One region of the Propioniciclava sp. LT432 genome, then DNA from elsewhere that is predicted to be linked to it. Evidence: riboswitches for the same ligand, from Rfam matches in the RefSeq annotation. Region 1 holds a riboswitch; the other holds the start of a gene.
What was found. A riboswitch is a leader RNA that binds a small molecule or an ion and turns the genes downstream of it on or off. The one in region 1 is predicted to bind cobalamin.

Region 1 (6,919 bases):
CGTTGATGGCGCCGAGCAGCGTCGACTTGCCCGTGCCGGTGCGTCCGACGACGACGGCGAGGTCGCCCTCGGGGATGTGCAGCGTCACGCCCCGCAGGGTGGGCGCGGCGGCGTCCGCGTAGGTGATGGTGACGTCGTCGAAGGTGATCATGGGGTCCTCCCGAGGGCGGCGTCAGGCTGGTGGGCGGGCCGGGTCACGGCGAGCGCCGGGGCCGTCGACAGGAGCAGGGGGGCGGCGGCCAGGGCCGCGACGACCAGCATCAGGGGATGGAGCGCGGGCCAGGCGATGGGGTCGATGGACGGGTGGAACGCGTCGAAGGCGCCCGGGACCGTGGGACTGTTCGCGAGCACGGCGACCGTGAGCGCCGCCAGCCCGCACAGGGCGACGGCGGTGTCGCGGAGCGTCCAGGACTGGGGGCGATGGCGGGTCACCGACAGGCGGCGTCCGCTCACCCGGAGGCCGAGGATGGTGCCGACCACCCCGAGTGCGAGGAGGACGCCGCCGGTCAGGCCCGTCTCGGGTGACCCGAGCACGAGGAAGACGCCGACCGTCGCCGCCATCATGGCGACGAGGAGGCCGACGACGAGCAGGGGGTGCGGTGAGGACTGGTCGCGTGTCCGGCCGAAACCGCGGGCCTCCATGCTGGTGGCCAGCGCCAGGGACCGGTCGATGGCGTCCGCCAGCACCGGGATGACGACCGCCTTGACCGCCTGCCAGCCGGACGAGGCGCCTCCGCGGAGGCGTCGCGCCCGCCGGACCCGTTGCACGGACTGGACGACTTGGGGCGCCACGGACAGGGCGATGACGATGGCCACGGACGCCTCGTAGAGGGCGGCGGGCACGCTGCGCAGGGCGCGACGCGGGTTGGCCAGGGCGTTCGCGGCGCCCAGGCACAGGAGCATCACCCCGAGGCGCAGCGCCTCGTAGGTGGCGTACACGAGGCCCTCCGCGTTGACCGGCCCACCCAGGCGGATGCCGGCCGCCCAGGCCGGCAGCTCGACCTCGGGCAGCGTGAACAGGACGGTGGACCCCATCCCCGCGCCCACGACGAGCTGGAAGAACAGCCGGATGAGGATGATGATCCCGGCCAGGGCGAAGTAGGCGCCGATGGAGCGGGCCCAAGGGGAGTCGGTCCGGCGAAGCAGGACGACGGCGGTGACCGCCAGCGCCACCAGGGCGAGCAGGAGTGGGCTCGTGGTCAGCGACACCGCCGCCGCCACGCCGAGGGCCCACGCCCACCACGCCCAAGGGTGCATCAAGGGCGTCAGATCCCTCGCCGGCGCATGAGGGCCCAACCACCCAGGGCGCCACCCCCGGCGACGACGATGCCCGCCGTCGCGAGCAGGCCAACCGGGGTGCCCCCGGAGCTGTCGCCGACCGGGGTCGCGGACGCCGGGGGAGCGGCCTGGGCCGTCTGTGTCGCCGAGGAGATCGCGGGCGACGGCTCAACGACGGGCGTCTCGGACGGCGCAGCGTCCGGGGTCGGGGCGTCCGCCGGGAGGACAGCCTCGGTGCCGGCGGGCGCGGGCGAGGCGGGCGCCTTCGAGGCCGCCCCCTGCGTGGTCGATGCCGTGGCCCGCGGTGCCTTGGAGGCCGGGGCAGGCGTGGAGGCCCTGGTGGGTGCCTGGGTCGGCGCGGGGGCCTGGGTCGTGGGCGCCGGTGCGGGGGCCCGGGTCGGGGCCGGTGCCGGGGGCTGGGTCGGAGCCGGCGCAGGAGCGGCCGGCGGGGCGGGCGGGCGGGGACCGGTCTGCCCCGAGCCGAAGGCCCACCCCTCCGCGTCGCCCTTCCTCGGCGAGGTCGAGGTGTAGCCCAGGCTCGAGTAGCGCCACGGACCCCACGACCCGTCCGCGTTGCGGCTGGCCTGCCAGTACGACCAGTGGGCGTCGTTCGTGACGGTGCAGGTCGACGGATAGCCGTTGATCTGGCACAGGAAGCCGGGGCTCTTGTCGCGGACGGTGAACCCGGCGCTCTGCAGTGCGACCTTGCCGGTGCTGTAGCTGGTGGCGCACCCCGTCCCCTGCCCGCCCACGACGACCCAGACGCCGTCGCAGGAGGCCGCGGCCTCGGCCGGGGTCGCCGCTCCCGGGGCCACGAGGGCCCCGGCAGCGGCGATCAGGCCGACCGCGAGCGTGGCGAGACCGCGGACCAGGCGGTTCATCGCGTCACGTGGCGGCGGGCGACGAGCAGGCCGGCGCCCACCAGCGCCAGCAGCGAGGCAGCAGCGACGAACCACGGCTCGGTCCCGGTGCCCGTCTGCGGCAGGCGGTCACCCGGCTGGGCCACGGAGGTGGCCACCGGGGCCGGGGTCACCGACGCGGTCGGCTCGGCGGACGCGCTGGGCCCGGGGGTCGCGGTCGGCTCCGGGGTCACGGTCGGCTCCGGGGTGGCCGAGGCGGACGGAGTGGCCGAGGCGGACGGGGTCGCCGACGCGGACGCGGACGGGGTGGCGGAGGCGGACGGGGTCGCGGAGGCGGACGGGGTCGCGGAGGCCGAGGGGGTGGGCTGCGCGGTCAGGTCCCAAGCGACGTCGTAGTAGGAGACGCCGGCGACGAGCAGGATGGCCTGCGTGGTGAGGAACCAGTCCGCCTTGCCGTCCACGAGGAAGGCGCCGGAGGCATCCTGTGCGGCCAGCACGAAGGCGAGCGCCTCGTCGACCGGCTCACCGGCGGTGGCCAGGGAGGCGCCGAGGATCGCGGTCGAGTTGGCGGGGACCCAGCCGTCCCAGGAGCCGTCGTCGGCCTGCGCGTCGTGCGCCCAAGCGATCGCGTCGGCGGCCAGGTCGGTGCGGCCGGCGGCGAGGAGGGCCAGGAGGGCCAGGGCCGTGTTGTCGGCGTCCGACGCGACGCCGGGAGCGAAGCCGAAGCCGCCGTCGGCGTTGCGGTACGTGACCAGGTAATCGATCAGGTTCGCGGGGACCTCCTCGCCGGCGCGGTCCAGCGCCACGGCGGCCAGGCCGCTCGCGAACGGGCCGGGCCATTCGCCGATGCTGCCGTCCTCGGCGATGCCGTTCTCGACGATGTCGATGAGGTCGACGCCCGGGAGGAAGGTGCGCGGGTCCTCGCCCACGGCGTCCAGCGCGATCGCCAGCTTGGCCGCGCCGTCGGGGGCGCCCTGCGCGTACTCAGGGCCCGTGGTCTGCAGCGCCTCCAGCAGGGTGGCGACCTCGTCCACGGTGGTCGGGTCCTGGCCGGCGGCGAAGACGATGAGGGCGTCGGCCGTCGAGGACGGGAAGCTCGCGACCTCGTTGGCTTCGAGGTTGGCGGCGACCCAGCGGGCGGTCGCACGCGCGGCGTCCGTGGTGGCGTGGGCGGGGAGGGCGGCGGTGGTGAGCGCCAGCATCGTGACGAGCCCGATCACGAGCAACTTCCAGAGGCGATACATCGTGGTCCTCACTGGGGCACCCAGGGTGCGACGGGTCCCGACTGGGACCGGTCCCCACCCGCGTGCCTCGACGGGTTGAATGGTTTCCGTGGCACCGGCGGGCATTCCGACTCCATCGAACGGGCGATGTCACGGCTGCGGGTCAGTCCCGGTCTTGCACCGGAGTTCCCCCACGCGGGTCCGGGGACACCTTAACCCCCCGGGAACGGCGCGGACCAATCGTCCGCCAACAAGCAACCGGGGTGCAGGAACGTGGTTCCCGCACCCCGGTTGGGTCGTCGTGGTGGACGAGTGCTGTTACTTGAAGGCGTCCTTGACACCCTCGGCGACGTCGCGACCGGCATCCTTGACGTTCTCGCCCGCCTGCTTCGCCTTGGCGGCGGCCTGGTCGGCCTTGCCCTCGGCTTCGAGGCGTTCGTTGTCGGTCAGGTCGCCGGCGGTCTCCTTGACCTTGCCGCCAAGCTCCTCGGCCTTGTTCGAGATTTTGTCTCCGATACCCATGAGCACTCCTCTCCAGCCCCGGTGTTCCCAGCGCTTACATGGATCGAGGCTAGTTGGAGGTGCTTTCCGACGCAAGGGGTGCCACCTCGAACACGCGGAATCCCTTCGCCGACGCCGTCCGGTCACACCGGTAGCCCTGCTCGCCCAGCCAGCGCTGCAGCGAGTCGGCGCCCAGGTTGCGGCCGACCACCAGCCGGGCGACGCCGCCCGGGGCCAGCCGCGCCAGCCAGTGCAACAGCAGGGCGTGGAGGGCCTCCTTGCCGATGCGGATCGGCGGATTCGACCAGATCTCGTCGTAGCGGGCCTCGGGGTCGGCCTCGTCCGGCAGCGACGCGTGTACGCGGTCGCCGACGCCGTTGGCCGCGGCGTTGAGCCGGGTGAGGGCGAGGGCCCGCTCGTTGGTGTCGACGGCGTCCACCCGCGCGTCCGGCGCCGCGGATGCCGCGGCCACCGCCAGGACGCCGTACCCGCAGCCCAGGTCGAGGATGCGTCGGGCGCCGGCGTCCGGGGTGTGCGTGCGCAGCAGGACGGCCGTGCCGAGGTCGAGGCCGTCGCCGGAGAACACGCCGGCCGCCGTCGTGAAGGTCCAGTCGGTGTCCCAGAAGCGGACGCCGATGGTGCGGCGCCGCTCGTCGGAGGTGGGCGTCTCGAAGTAGTGCGTCATGGCTGCCTCTCGTCGCGGCGGGCACGGGACTCGGCCTGGCGGGCCGAAAGCTGGTCGTCGGCGGGGTAGCCGACCTCCTCCAGGACCAGGCCGTGCGGGGGGAGGACGGTGACGTCCCCGGCGCGCGTCGGCTGGTCGACCAGGCCCGCGAGCCAGGCGGCGTCCCGCTGGCCGGTGCCGACGGCGACCAGGGCGCCCACCACCGAGCGGACCATCGAGTGGCAGAACGCGTCGGCGCGCAGCGTGACCTCGACCAGCCCGGTGGCGGGGGACCGCTCGGCGTGGCACTCGAGCATCTCGCGGATCGTGGTCGCCCCCTCGCGGCGCTTGCAGAAGGCCCCGAAGTCGTGGAGGCCCACCAGCGAGCGGGCGCCGGCGTCCATCGCGGCGACGTCGAGCGGGCCGCGCACGCGGACGGCCATGTGGCGCTGCAGGGGGTCGGGTGCCCTGTCGGCCAACCGGAACACGTAGCGGCGCCAGATCGCGGCGAAGCGCGCGTCGAATCCGTTCGGGGCCACCGTGACGCGGCTCACGACGAGGTCCTCGGGCAGCACGCGATCCAGCCGTCGGAGCAGTTCGGCCGCGACATCCGGGCCGGGGAGGTCGACGTGGGCGACCTGCCCGCGGGCATGGACGCCGGCGTCCGTGCGGCCGGCCACGGTGAGGCGGACGGGCTCGGGCAGGCGGAGCACGGTGGTGATCCAGTGCTCGAGGGTGCCCTGGACGGTCCGCAGGCCGTCCTGGGCCGCCCAACCATGGAAGTCCCGGCCGTCGTAGGCCAGGTCGAGGCGGTACCGGGTGGTCACAGCGGGATCTCCCCGGCGGGCTCGGCCAAGGGCTCCCGGTACAGCAGGTCACCCACCGTGGGGACCTCGCCGGTGGCCGTGTCGGCGCAGGCGTACGTCAGGTCGCGCACCTCGCGCCCGGCGTCCAGGCCGCGCTGCTCGTACTTGGTGAGGGGACGCTCGGTCCAGCGCGGCGCCCAACCGCCGTGGATGTTGACCAGCCCGGGGGCGACGTCGAGGACCTCACGCATCGCGTCCGCGTAGTCCTGCCAGTCGGTGGCCAGGCGCCAGAGGCCGTCCGGGGTGAGGCGGGAGGCGACCAGCGCAGCGAACTCGGGGCTGACGAGGCGACGCTTGTGGTGCCGCGGCTTGTGCCAGGGGTCGGGGAAGAACGTCCACAACTCGGTGATGCTCGCGGGCCCGAAGAGGTGTTCCAGGCCCTCGACGCCGTTGGCCAGCACGACGCGGACGTTGGTCACGTTGTGCCGGTTGATGCGGCTCAGCGTGGACGCCACGGCGGGCTGGAACACCTCGAAGGCCACGACGTCCGCCTCGGGGTGCCGCTCGGCCAGCGCGACGAGCGCCTCACCGCGTCCGGAGCCGATCTCGACGAAGAGGGGGGCGCGGCGTCCGAACTCGGTTGCCCAGTCGACCTGGGCGTCGGGGTGGACGGAGGTGGAGAGTTCCCGGGCGGGCACGTCCACGACGAACTTCTCGGCCAGCGTCGTCCATGCCTTCTCCTGTGACGCGTTCATGCGCGCGGAACGGCGCACGTACGACACCACCTCACGGTGGATGCGAGGACGATCGGGGCGCGGCACCCACCGAGGATACCGGCCCGGTACCGTGAGGGGAGAACGGAAAGGAGCACCTCCATGCGGTTCCTGCTGAACGTCATCTGGCTTCTCCTCGGCGGCCTCTGGCTCGCCCTGGGCTACTTCTTCTTCGGGCTGCTGGCCTGCCTCCTCATCGTCACGATCCCGGTGGGGGTGGCGTCGTTCCGCATGGGGGCGTATGCGCTGTGGCCGTTCGGGAAGACCGTGGTGTCCAAGCCCGGGGCGGGCGCCGGGTCGGCCATCATGAACGGGCTCTGGTTCGTCATCGGGGGGCTCTGGCTCGCGCTGGGCCATCTGACGACCGCAGCCGCGCAGGCGGTCACGATCGTGGGCATCCCGCTGGCCATCGCCAACGTCAAGATGATCCCGGTCACGTGCTTCCCGTTCGGCAAGCAGATCGTGGATTCTCACGCCATTCCGGCGGGAATGCAACCGATCTTCCGGATCTGACAGCGCATCGCAGAAAGATGTAGCGTGGTGAGGTGGTCGACGCCTTCCTCTTCACCTCAACGCTCCTGACGCTGTTCGTCATCCTCGACCCGCCCGGCCTGCTGCCCGTCTTCCTCGGCCTCACCGGGCGCATGGACCAGCGGCAGCGCAACCGGGCCGCCCTGGGGGCGTCCATGGTGGCGTTCGGTGTCATCGGGATGTTCGCGATCTTCGGACGCCTCATCCTCGACTACCTGCACATCACCATCGAGGCGCTCCAGGTGTCCGGCGGGCTGTTGCTCCTGCTGGTCGCCATGCAGTT
Region 2 (6,919 bases), on a different contig from region 1:
GCCTTGTACTCGTGGCGCAGCGCCTCGGCCCACGCCCAGATGTGCTCCTCCTCGGTGGCGTAGTGCTGGTTCCACACGCGGGCCGCACTGCCGGGCGAGATGGCCGTCAGGAAGCCCTGCTCCCCCGGCTGGAGGGCCGCCTGGAGGTTGCGGATGTCGGTGGCCACGGCGTCCTGCCCGGTGTACACGAGGGGCCCCGTCGTCGACGGGAACGCCGTGGCGAGCTTGCCGGTGTCGACGCCCCCCACCTCGACCGGGTCGGAGTAGACCCGCGGGAAGCGCTGCCGGTCCCGCCGGTTCGCGAACGAGGTGAGCCGGACGTTGCCGGGTGTGGAGGGGGCGTCCGGCTGGTTGAACAGGTCAACCTCCCCGAGCTCGAGCCCGCCGACCCGCTGGAAGGAGTACGACCACCAGGCTCCGTAGTCGACGGCGTTCGACATCGCCTTACCGAACTCGCCGTCCCCCAGCAGGGTGATGCCGGCGTCGCGCTGCCGAGCGACCACGTCGGCGACCGCCTCCGTGACGAGCCGGGCGAACTCGGGGGTGGTGTCCAGGGTGAACCCGTCGTCGGCGAACGAGCGGGCCGCGTTGGCGGCGATGAGGGCGTCCGTGCGGGGCAGGCTGCCCGACGTCGTGGTGTGGATGGTGGTCATGTCAGAAGTCCCAGTCCTCGTCTTCGGTGTTGACGGCCTTGCCCATCACATAGGAGGAACCCGACCCCGAGAAGAAGTCGTGGTTCTCGTCCGCGTTCGGTGACAGGGCGGCCAGGATCGCGGGCGACACGGCGGTCGCCGGCTTGGGGAACAACGCCTCGTAGCCAAGGTTCATCAGGGCCTTGTTGGCGTTGTAGCGCAGGAACATCTTGACATCCTCGGTCAGGCCGAGCGGGTCGTAGAGGTCCTCGGCATAGGTCTCCTCGTTGTCGTAGAGCTCCAGCAGCAGGTCGAAGGTGTACTCCGTCAGCTCGTCGCGCCGCGCCTGGTCGGCCTCGGCGAGCGCCTTTTGGTACTTGTAGCCGATGTAGTAGCCGTGCACGGCCTCGTCGCGGATGATCAACCGGATCAGGTCGGCGGTGTTGGTCAGCTTCGCCCGGCTCGACCAGTACATCGGCGCATAGAAGCCGGAGTAGAACAGGAACGACTCCAGCATCACCGACGCGACCTTGCGCTTCTCGGGGTCCTCGCCCTCGTAGTAGCCCAGGATGATCTGCGCCTTGCGCTGCAGAGCCTCGTTCTCCTCGCTCCACCGGAACGCGTCGTCGATCTCAGCGGTGGAGATCAGCGTCGAGAAGATCGAGCTGTAGCTCTTCGCGTGCACCGACTCCATGAACGCGATGTTGGTGTAGACGGCCTCCTCGTGGGGCGTCCGGGCGTCGGGGATCAGCGACACCGCACCGACGGTGCCCTGGATCGTGTCGAGCATGGTCAGGCCGGTGAACACTCGGGTCGTCATGAGTTGTTCGTGCGGCTTGAGCGTGCGCCACGACGGCACATCGTTGCTCAAAGGCACCTTCTCGGGCAACCAGAAGTTGCTGGTCAGCCGGTCCCAGACGTCGGCGTCGATGTCGTCGGTGATGCGGTTCCAGTTGATGGCCTGGACGCCGCGCAGCAGGGTGGTCTTGTCGTTCATCGTCTCGTCCTTGTCGATTCAGAGCATGCAGCTGACGCAGCCGTCAACCTCGGTGCCCGCGAGGGCGAGCTGCCGCAGCCGGATGTAGTAGAGGGTCTTGATCCCCTTGCGCCACGCGTAGATCTGCGCCTTGTTGATGTCGCGCGTGGTCGCCGTGTCGGGGAAGAACAGGGTCAGCGACAGGCCCTGGTCGACGTGCTGGGTGGCCTCGGCGTAGGTGTCGATGATCTTCTCGGGGCCGATCTCGTAGGCGTCGGCGTAGAACTCGAGGTTGTCGTTCGTCATGAACGGCGCCGGGTAGTAGACGCGGCCGATCTTGCCCTCCTTGCGGATCTCGATCTTCGCCACGATCGGGTGGATCGAGCTGGTGGAGTGGTTGATGTAGCTGATCGACCCGGTCGGCGGCACCGCCTGCAGGTTCTGGTTGTACAGCCCGTGCTCGGCGACCTCGGACGCCAACCCCCGCCAGTCCTCGGGCGTGGGCAGGTGGATGCCGGCGTCGGCGAACAGCTGGGCGACCCGGGGCGTCCGGGGTGACCACTGGCCGTCGATGTACTTGGCGAAGTACTCCCCCGTCGCGTACGTGCTGCGCTCGAACCCGTCGAACCGGACGCCGCGCTCCCGGGCCAGGCGGCACGAGGCGGCGATCGCGTGGAACGTCACCGTGTAGAAGTACATATTGGTGAAGTCCAGGCCCTCCTCCGAGCCGTAGTGGATGCGCTCGCGGGCGAGGTAGCCGTGCAGGTTCATCTGGCCCAGGCCGATCGCGTGGCTCATCGCGTTGCCGCGTTCGATGCTCGGCGCGCAGGCGATGTTCGACTGGTCGGACACCGCGCTCAGCGCGCGCACGGCCACATCGATGGTGCGCCCGAAGTCGGGCGAGTCCATGGCGTGGGCGATGTTGAGCGAGCCCAGGTTGCAGGAGATGTCCTTGCCGACGTGGTCGAAGGACAGGTCCTCGCGGTAGGTCGACGGGGTCGACACCTGGAGGATCTCGGAGCACAGGTTCGACATGGTCACCCGCCCGTCGATGGGGTTGGCCCGGTTCACCGTGTCCTCGAACATGAGGTAGGGGTAGCCCGACTCGAACTGGATCTCGGCCAGGGTCTGGAAGAACTTGCGCGCGTTGATCTTGCGCTTGGTGATCCTCTTGTCGTCGACCATCTCGTGGTACTTCTCGGTGACCGAGATCTCGCTGAACGGCACGCCGTAGACCCGCTCGACGTCGTAGGGGCTGAACAGGTACATGTCCTCGTCGTGGCGGGCCAGCTCGAAGGTGATGTCGGGCACGACGACGCCCAGCGACAGCGTCTTGATGCGGATCTTCTCATCAGCGTTCTCTCGCTTGGTGTCGAGGAAGGCGAGGATGTCGGGGTGGTGGGCGTTGAGGTAGACCGCCCCAGCACCCTGGCGGGCACCGAGCTGGTTGGCGTAGCTGAACGAGTCCTCGAGCAGCTTCATGACGGGGATCACGCCCGAGGACTGGTTCTGGATCTTCTTGATCGGTGCCCCGGCCTCGCGGATGTTGGTCAGCGACAGCGCCACCCCACCGCCGCGCTTGGAGAGCTGCAACGAGGAGTTGATGGCTCGTGCGATCGACTCCATGTTGTCCTCGATGCGCAGCAAGAAGCACGACACGAGCTCGCCGCGCTGGGCCTTGCCGGCGTTGAGGAACGTCGGCGTCGCCGGCTGGAACCGGCCCGCCATGATCTCGTCGACGACCTGCTCGGCCAGGCCGCGGTCGCCGGCCGCCAGCGTCAGGGCGACCAGGCACGCCCGATCCTCGAAACGCTCGAGGTAGCGGCGCCCGTCGAACGTCTTGAGCGTGTAGGACGTGTAGTACTTGAACGCGCCCATGAACGTCGGGAAGCGGAACTTCACCGCGTACGCGCGCTTGAACAGGCTCTTGATGAAGTCGAAGTCGTAGCGGTCCAGCACCTCGGCCCCGTAGTAGCCCTCCTCGACGAGGTAGTCGAGCTTCTCGCGCAGCGAGTGGAAGAACACCGTGTTCTGGTTGACGTGCTGCAGGAAGTACTGGCGGGCCGCCTGACGGTCGGCGTCGAACTGGATGTTGCCGTCGGCGTCGTAGAGGTTCAGCAGCGCGTTCAGGGCGTGGTAGTCGGCGGAGTCGCTCGCGACGACTTCCTGACCGGTGTCGGTGAGCAGCGTGGTCATGGGTGGTGGATCCTTTCGCGGACGCGCTCGACGTCGTCGGGCGTCCCGAGGAGTTCGAAGCGATCAAGATGGGGGACGCCGCACTTGGCGGCCACGATGTCCCCGGCCAGGCAGTACGCCTGGCCGAAGTTGGTGTTGCCCGCGGAGACGACCCCGCGAATCAGGGCACGGTTGCCCGGGTCGTTGAGGAACCGGATCACCTGCTTGGGCACGGCCCCGCGCGCGTTGCCGCCCCCATACGTCGGCACGACGAGCACATACGGCTCGGTGGCGACCAAGGGCTCATCGGCGGGGCGCAGCGGGATGCGGTCGGCGTCCACCCCCAGCTTCTGCACGAAGCGGTGGGTGGTGTTGGACGCCGACGAGAAGTAGACCACGCGCACGGCGGACGCCGCGGGCTAGGCGACGCGGACGCGTTGCGCCGCGGCCTTGATGCGGTCGGGGCGGAAGCCGGCCCAGTGCTCCTCACCGTCGACGACGACCGGGACCTGCTGGTAGCCCAGCGCCATCACCTCGAGCAGGGCGGCCTCGTCCTCGGCGAGGTCGATGACCGCGTAGTCCAGCCCCAGCTTGTCCAGGGCGCGGTAGGTCGCCGTGCACTGGACGCACGACGGCTTGCTGTAGACGGTGATTCCGTTCGACATGCTCTCTCCTCGAAGCAGTGGTCAACCTGTGCGCTGGCAGGTATTCGGACTCGAGGGCAGGACGCCAGATGGCGTTGGTCTAATGGGCGACGCTTCCCAGCCCTGTCGGGCCAGTGCTCGATGCCGCCGGTCGTTCCCTCTCACCGCTGCGGGGCAGTCCCGGATTCACACCGGGTTCCCTATTGCCTCACGGCGCCAACCCCAACATGTTGTGGTCGATGACGTGAACCAGCACAACGGACAGTAATGACACCTGTGTGATTCGTCAATGCCGGGTCTCGCCGGGCATCCGGGACTGCCACCTGAGACCGGGATGTGAGACGCTGGCCCCACAACACCAGATCGACGAGTCACCGAGGAAGCCGGGAAGAGCCGGCACGGTCGCGCCACTGTGAAGTGCACACGCTGCACGAAGTCAGGAACTCGCCTCGTCACCCACATCGAGACGCGCAATCTCGAGAAAGGGCATGCGGCATGCACATTGCCGAAGGCTTCCTGCCAGCCACCCACTGCATCGCCTGGGCGGCCGTCTCCACCCCCTTCGTGATCCACGGCGCCAAGGCCGTCATCGAGGAATCGAAGAAGAGCCCCGAGAACAAGCTGCTGCTCGCCGCGGCCGGCGCGTTCACGTTCGTGCTGAGCGCCATCAAGCTCCCGAGCGTCACCGGTTCCTCCTCCCACCCGACCGGCACCGGCGCGGGCGCGATCCTGTTCCGGCCCCCCGTGATGGCCTTCCTGGGCACCACGGTGCTGCTCTTCCAAGCGCTGCTCCTCGCCCACGGCGGCCTCACCACCCTCGGCGCCAACGTGTTCTCCATGGCGATCGCCGGGCCGTGGGCCGGCTACGGCATCTGGGTGCTCCTGCGCAAGCTGGGTGCTGGGATGAGCGTCGGCGTGTTCTTCGCCATGGCGATCGCCGACCTGACGACCTACGTCGTCACGAGCGCGCAGCTCGCGCTCGCCTACCCCGACCCCGACCTGCTCGGCGCGCTCGGCAAGTTCGCCGGGGTGTTCGCGCTGACCCAGATCCCCCTCGCCATCGCCGAGGGCATCGTCGGCGTCCTGCTGTTCCAGTTCCTGCGCAAGGTCGCCGCCCCGGCGCTGGCCGCCCGCAAGCTGATCGACGCGCCCGCGAAGGAGGCCGCCCATGTCTGAGACCACGACCACCCGCACCCAGGGCCACCGGACCAATCCGGTCACCACCGCCCTGCTCCTCGTCGCACTGTTCGCCGTGCTCGCCTTCTCGTTCGTGGTCGCGCCCCGGCCCGACCACCCCGACGAAGAGGCCTTCGGCGGCACCGACGCCCAGGTCACCGCCATGCTCGAGGAAAATGGCCACGAGCCGTGGTTCTCGCCGATCTTCGAGCCGGGCTCCGGCGAGATCGAGTCGGGCCTGTTCGCCCTGCAGGCCGCGCTCGGCGCCGGCGTGGTCGGCTATGCCCTGGGCAACCTGCGCGGCCGCAAGGCAGCCCGTGACGAGTCTGCGGTCGAGAAGCCCGAGACCGTCGGCTGATGCACCTGCACGCCCTGGACGACGCCGCCTGGGATTCCCCCTGGCGGCGCGTCCGGGTCACCGAGAAGGTGGCGCTGTCGGGGGCGCTCGTCCTGACCGCACTGGTCGGCCCGGCCTGGCCGGTCAGCCCCCTGGTGGCCGTGGCCTCGATCGCCCTCGCCCTCGGTTCGGCCCGCATCCCGGTGCGCGCGCTCGGCTACGCGATGGCCGCGCCGCTGACATTCCTGGTCATCGGCGGGGTGTCCGTCGCCCTCGTGCTGGGCGGCGTCCCCTCGACCGACGCCTGGACCCTCGGCCCCCTGTGGGCCGATGCCGCCAGCGCAACGCGCGGGCTGTCGGCCTTCGCCCACGGGGTGTCCGGCACCCTCGCCGTGATGCTGCTCGCCACCACGACACCCATGGTCGACCTGTTGGGGTGGTTGCGCCGCCTGGGCATCCCCGCACCCCTGGTCGAGATCGCCTCGCTGACCTACCGCCTGCTGTTCGTGCTCCTGAGCACGGCGATCGCCCTGCACGCCGCCCAGACCGCCCGGCTCGGAAACAGCCACCGCGGCCTGGCACGTTTCACCTGGGGCCTGCGCAACGCAGCCAACACCATGGGAACCCTGATCATGCGCACCAGTGACCGCACCCTGCGCCTGCAGGCCGGGTTGGAGGGCCGCGGGTACGTCGACGACCTGCGCACCCTCGCGCCGGCCCACACGACCTCGCGGTCGTTCCTCGTCATGGCCGCCTGCGTCGTCGTCGGCATCTGGGCCGCCTGGGCCCTGTTCTGGTGGGTGGCGTGATGCTCCGGGCCCGCGACCTCGTGGCCGGCTACCCGGCCCGCCCACCCGTCCTCACCGGCGCGCAGTTCAGCCTGCCCGACGGGGGCCGCCTGGCGCTGCTCGGGGCCAACGGGTCGGGGAAGACGACCCTGCTGCGGTGCCTGTCCGGAGCCCACCGGCCCACGGCAGGG

Region 2: linked by a shared signal. The riboswitch ahead of nrdH (glutaredoxin-like protein NrdH) and the one ahead of AC5YDV_RS12815 (LPXTG cell wall anchor domain-containing protein) in region 1 are both predicted to bind cobalamin.

The regions. Positions count from the first base shown of each region.
Region 1 covers NZ_JCAKNE010000021.1:28,628-35,546, reverse strand. Annotated here, with positions in the region: gene AC5YDV_RS12830 (ABC transporter ATP-binding protein) at 1-151, opposite strand, end outside; gene AC5YDV_RS12825 (CbiQ family ECF transporter T component) at 148-1,257, opposite strand; gene AC5YDV_RS12820 (hypothetical protein) at 1,266-2,159, opposite strand; gene AC5YDV_RS12815 (LPXTG cell wall anchor domain-containing protein) at 2,156-3,382, opposite strand; cobalamin riboswitch at 3,462-3,617, opposite strand; gene AC5YDV_RS12810 (CsbD family protein) at 3,680-3,883, opposite strand; gene AC5YDV_RS12805 (class I SAM-dependent methyltransferase) at 3,933-4,547, opposite strand; gene truA (tRNA pseudouridine(38-40) synthase TruA) at 4,544-5,353, opposite strand; gene trmB (tRNA (guanosine(46)-N7)-methyltransferase TrmB) at 5,350-6,087, opposite strand; gene AC5YDV_RS12790 (YccF domain-containing protein) at 6,208-6,618, shown strand; gene AC5YDV_RS12785 (MarC family protein) at 6,651-6,919, shown strand, end outside.
Region 2 covers NZ_JCAKNE010000028.1:20,616-27,534, reverse strand. Annotated here, with positions in the region: gene AC5YDV_RS15460 (cobalamin-independent methionine synthase II family protein) at 1-653, opposite strand, end outside; gene nrdF (class 1b ribonucleoside-diphosphate reductase subunit beta) at 655-1,629, opposite strand; gene nrdE (class 1b ribonucleoside-diphosphate reductase subunit alpha) at 1,648-3,804, opposite strand; gene nrdI (class Ib ribonucleoside-diphosphate reductase assembly flavoprotein NrdI) at 3,801-4,187, opposite strand; gene nrdH (glutaredoxin-like protein NrdH) at 4,203-4,448, opposite strand; cobalamin riboswitch at 4,467-4,696, opposite strand; gene AC5YDV_RS15435 (energy-coupling factor ABC transporter permease) at 4,923-5,603, shown strand; gene AC5YDV_RS15430 (energy-coupling factor ABC transporter substrate-binding protein) at 5,596-5,961, shown strand; gene cbiQ (cobalt ECF transporter T component CbiQ) at 5,961-6,749, shown strand; gene AC5YDV_RS15420 (energy-coupling factor ABC transporter ATP-binding protein) at 6,734-6,919, shown strand, end outside.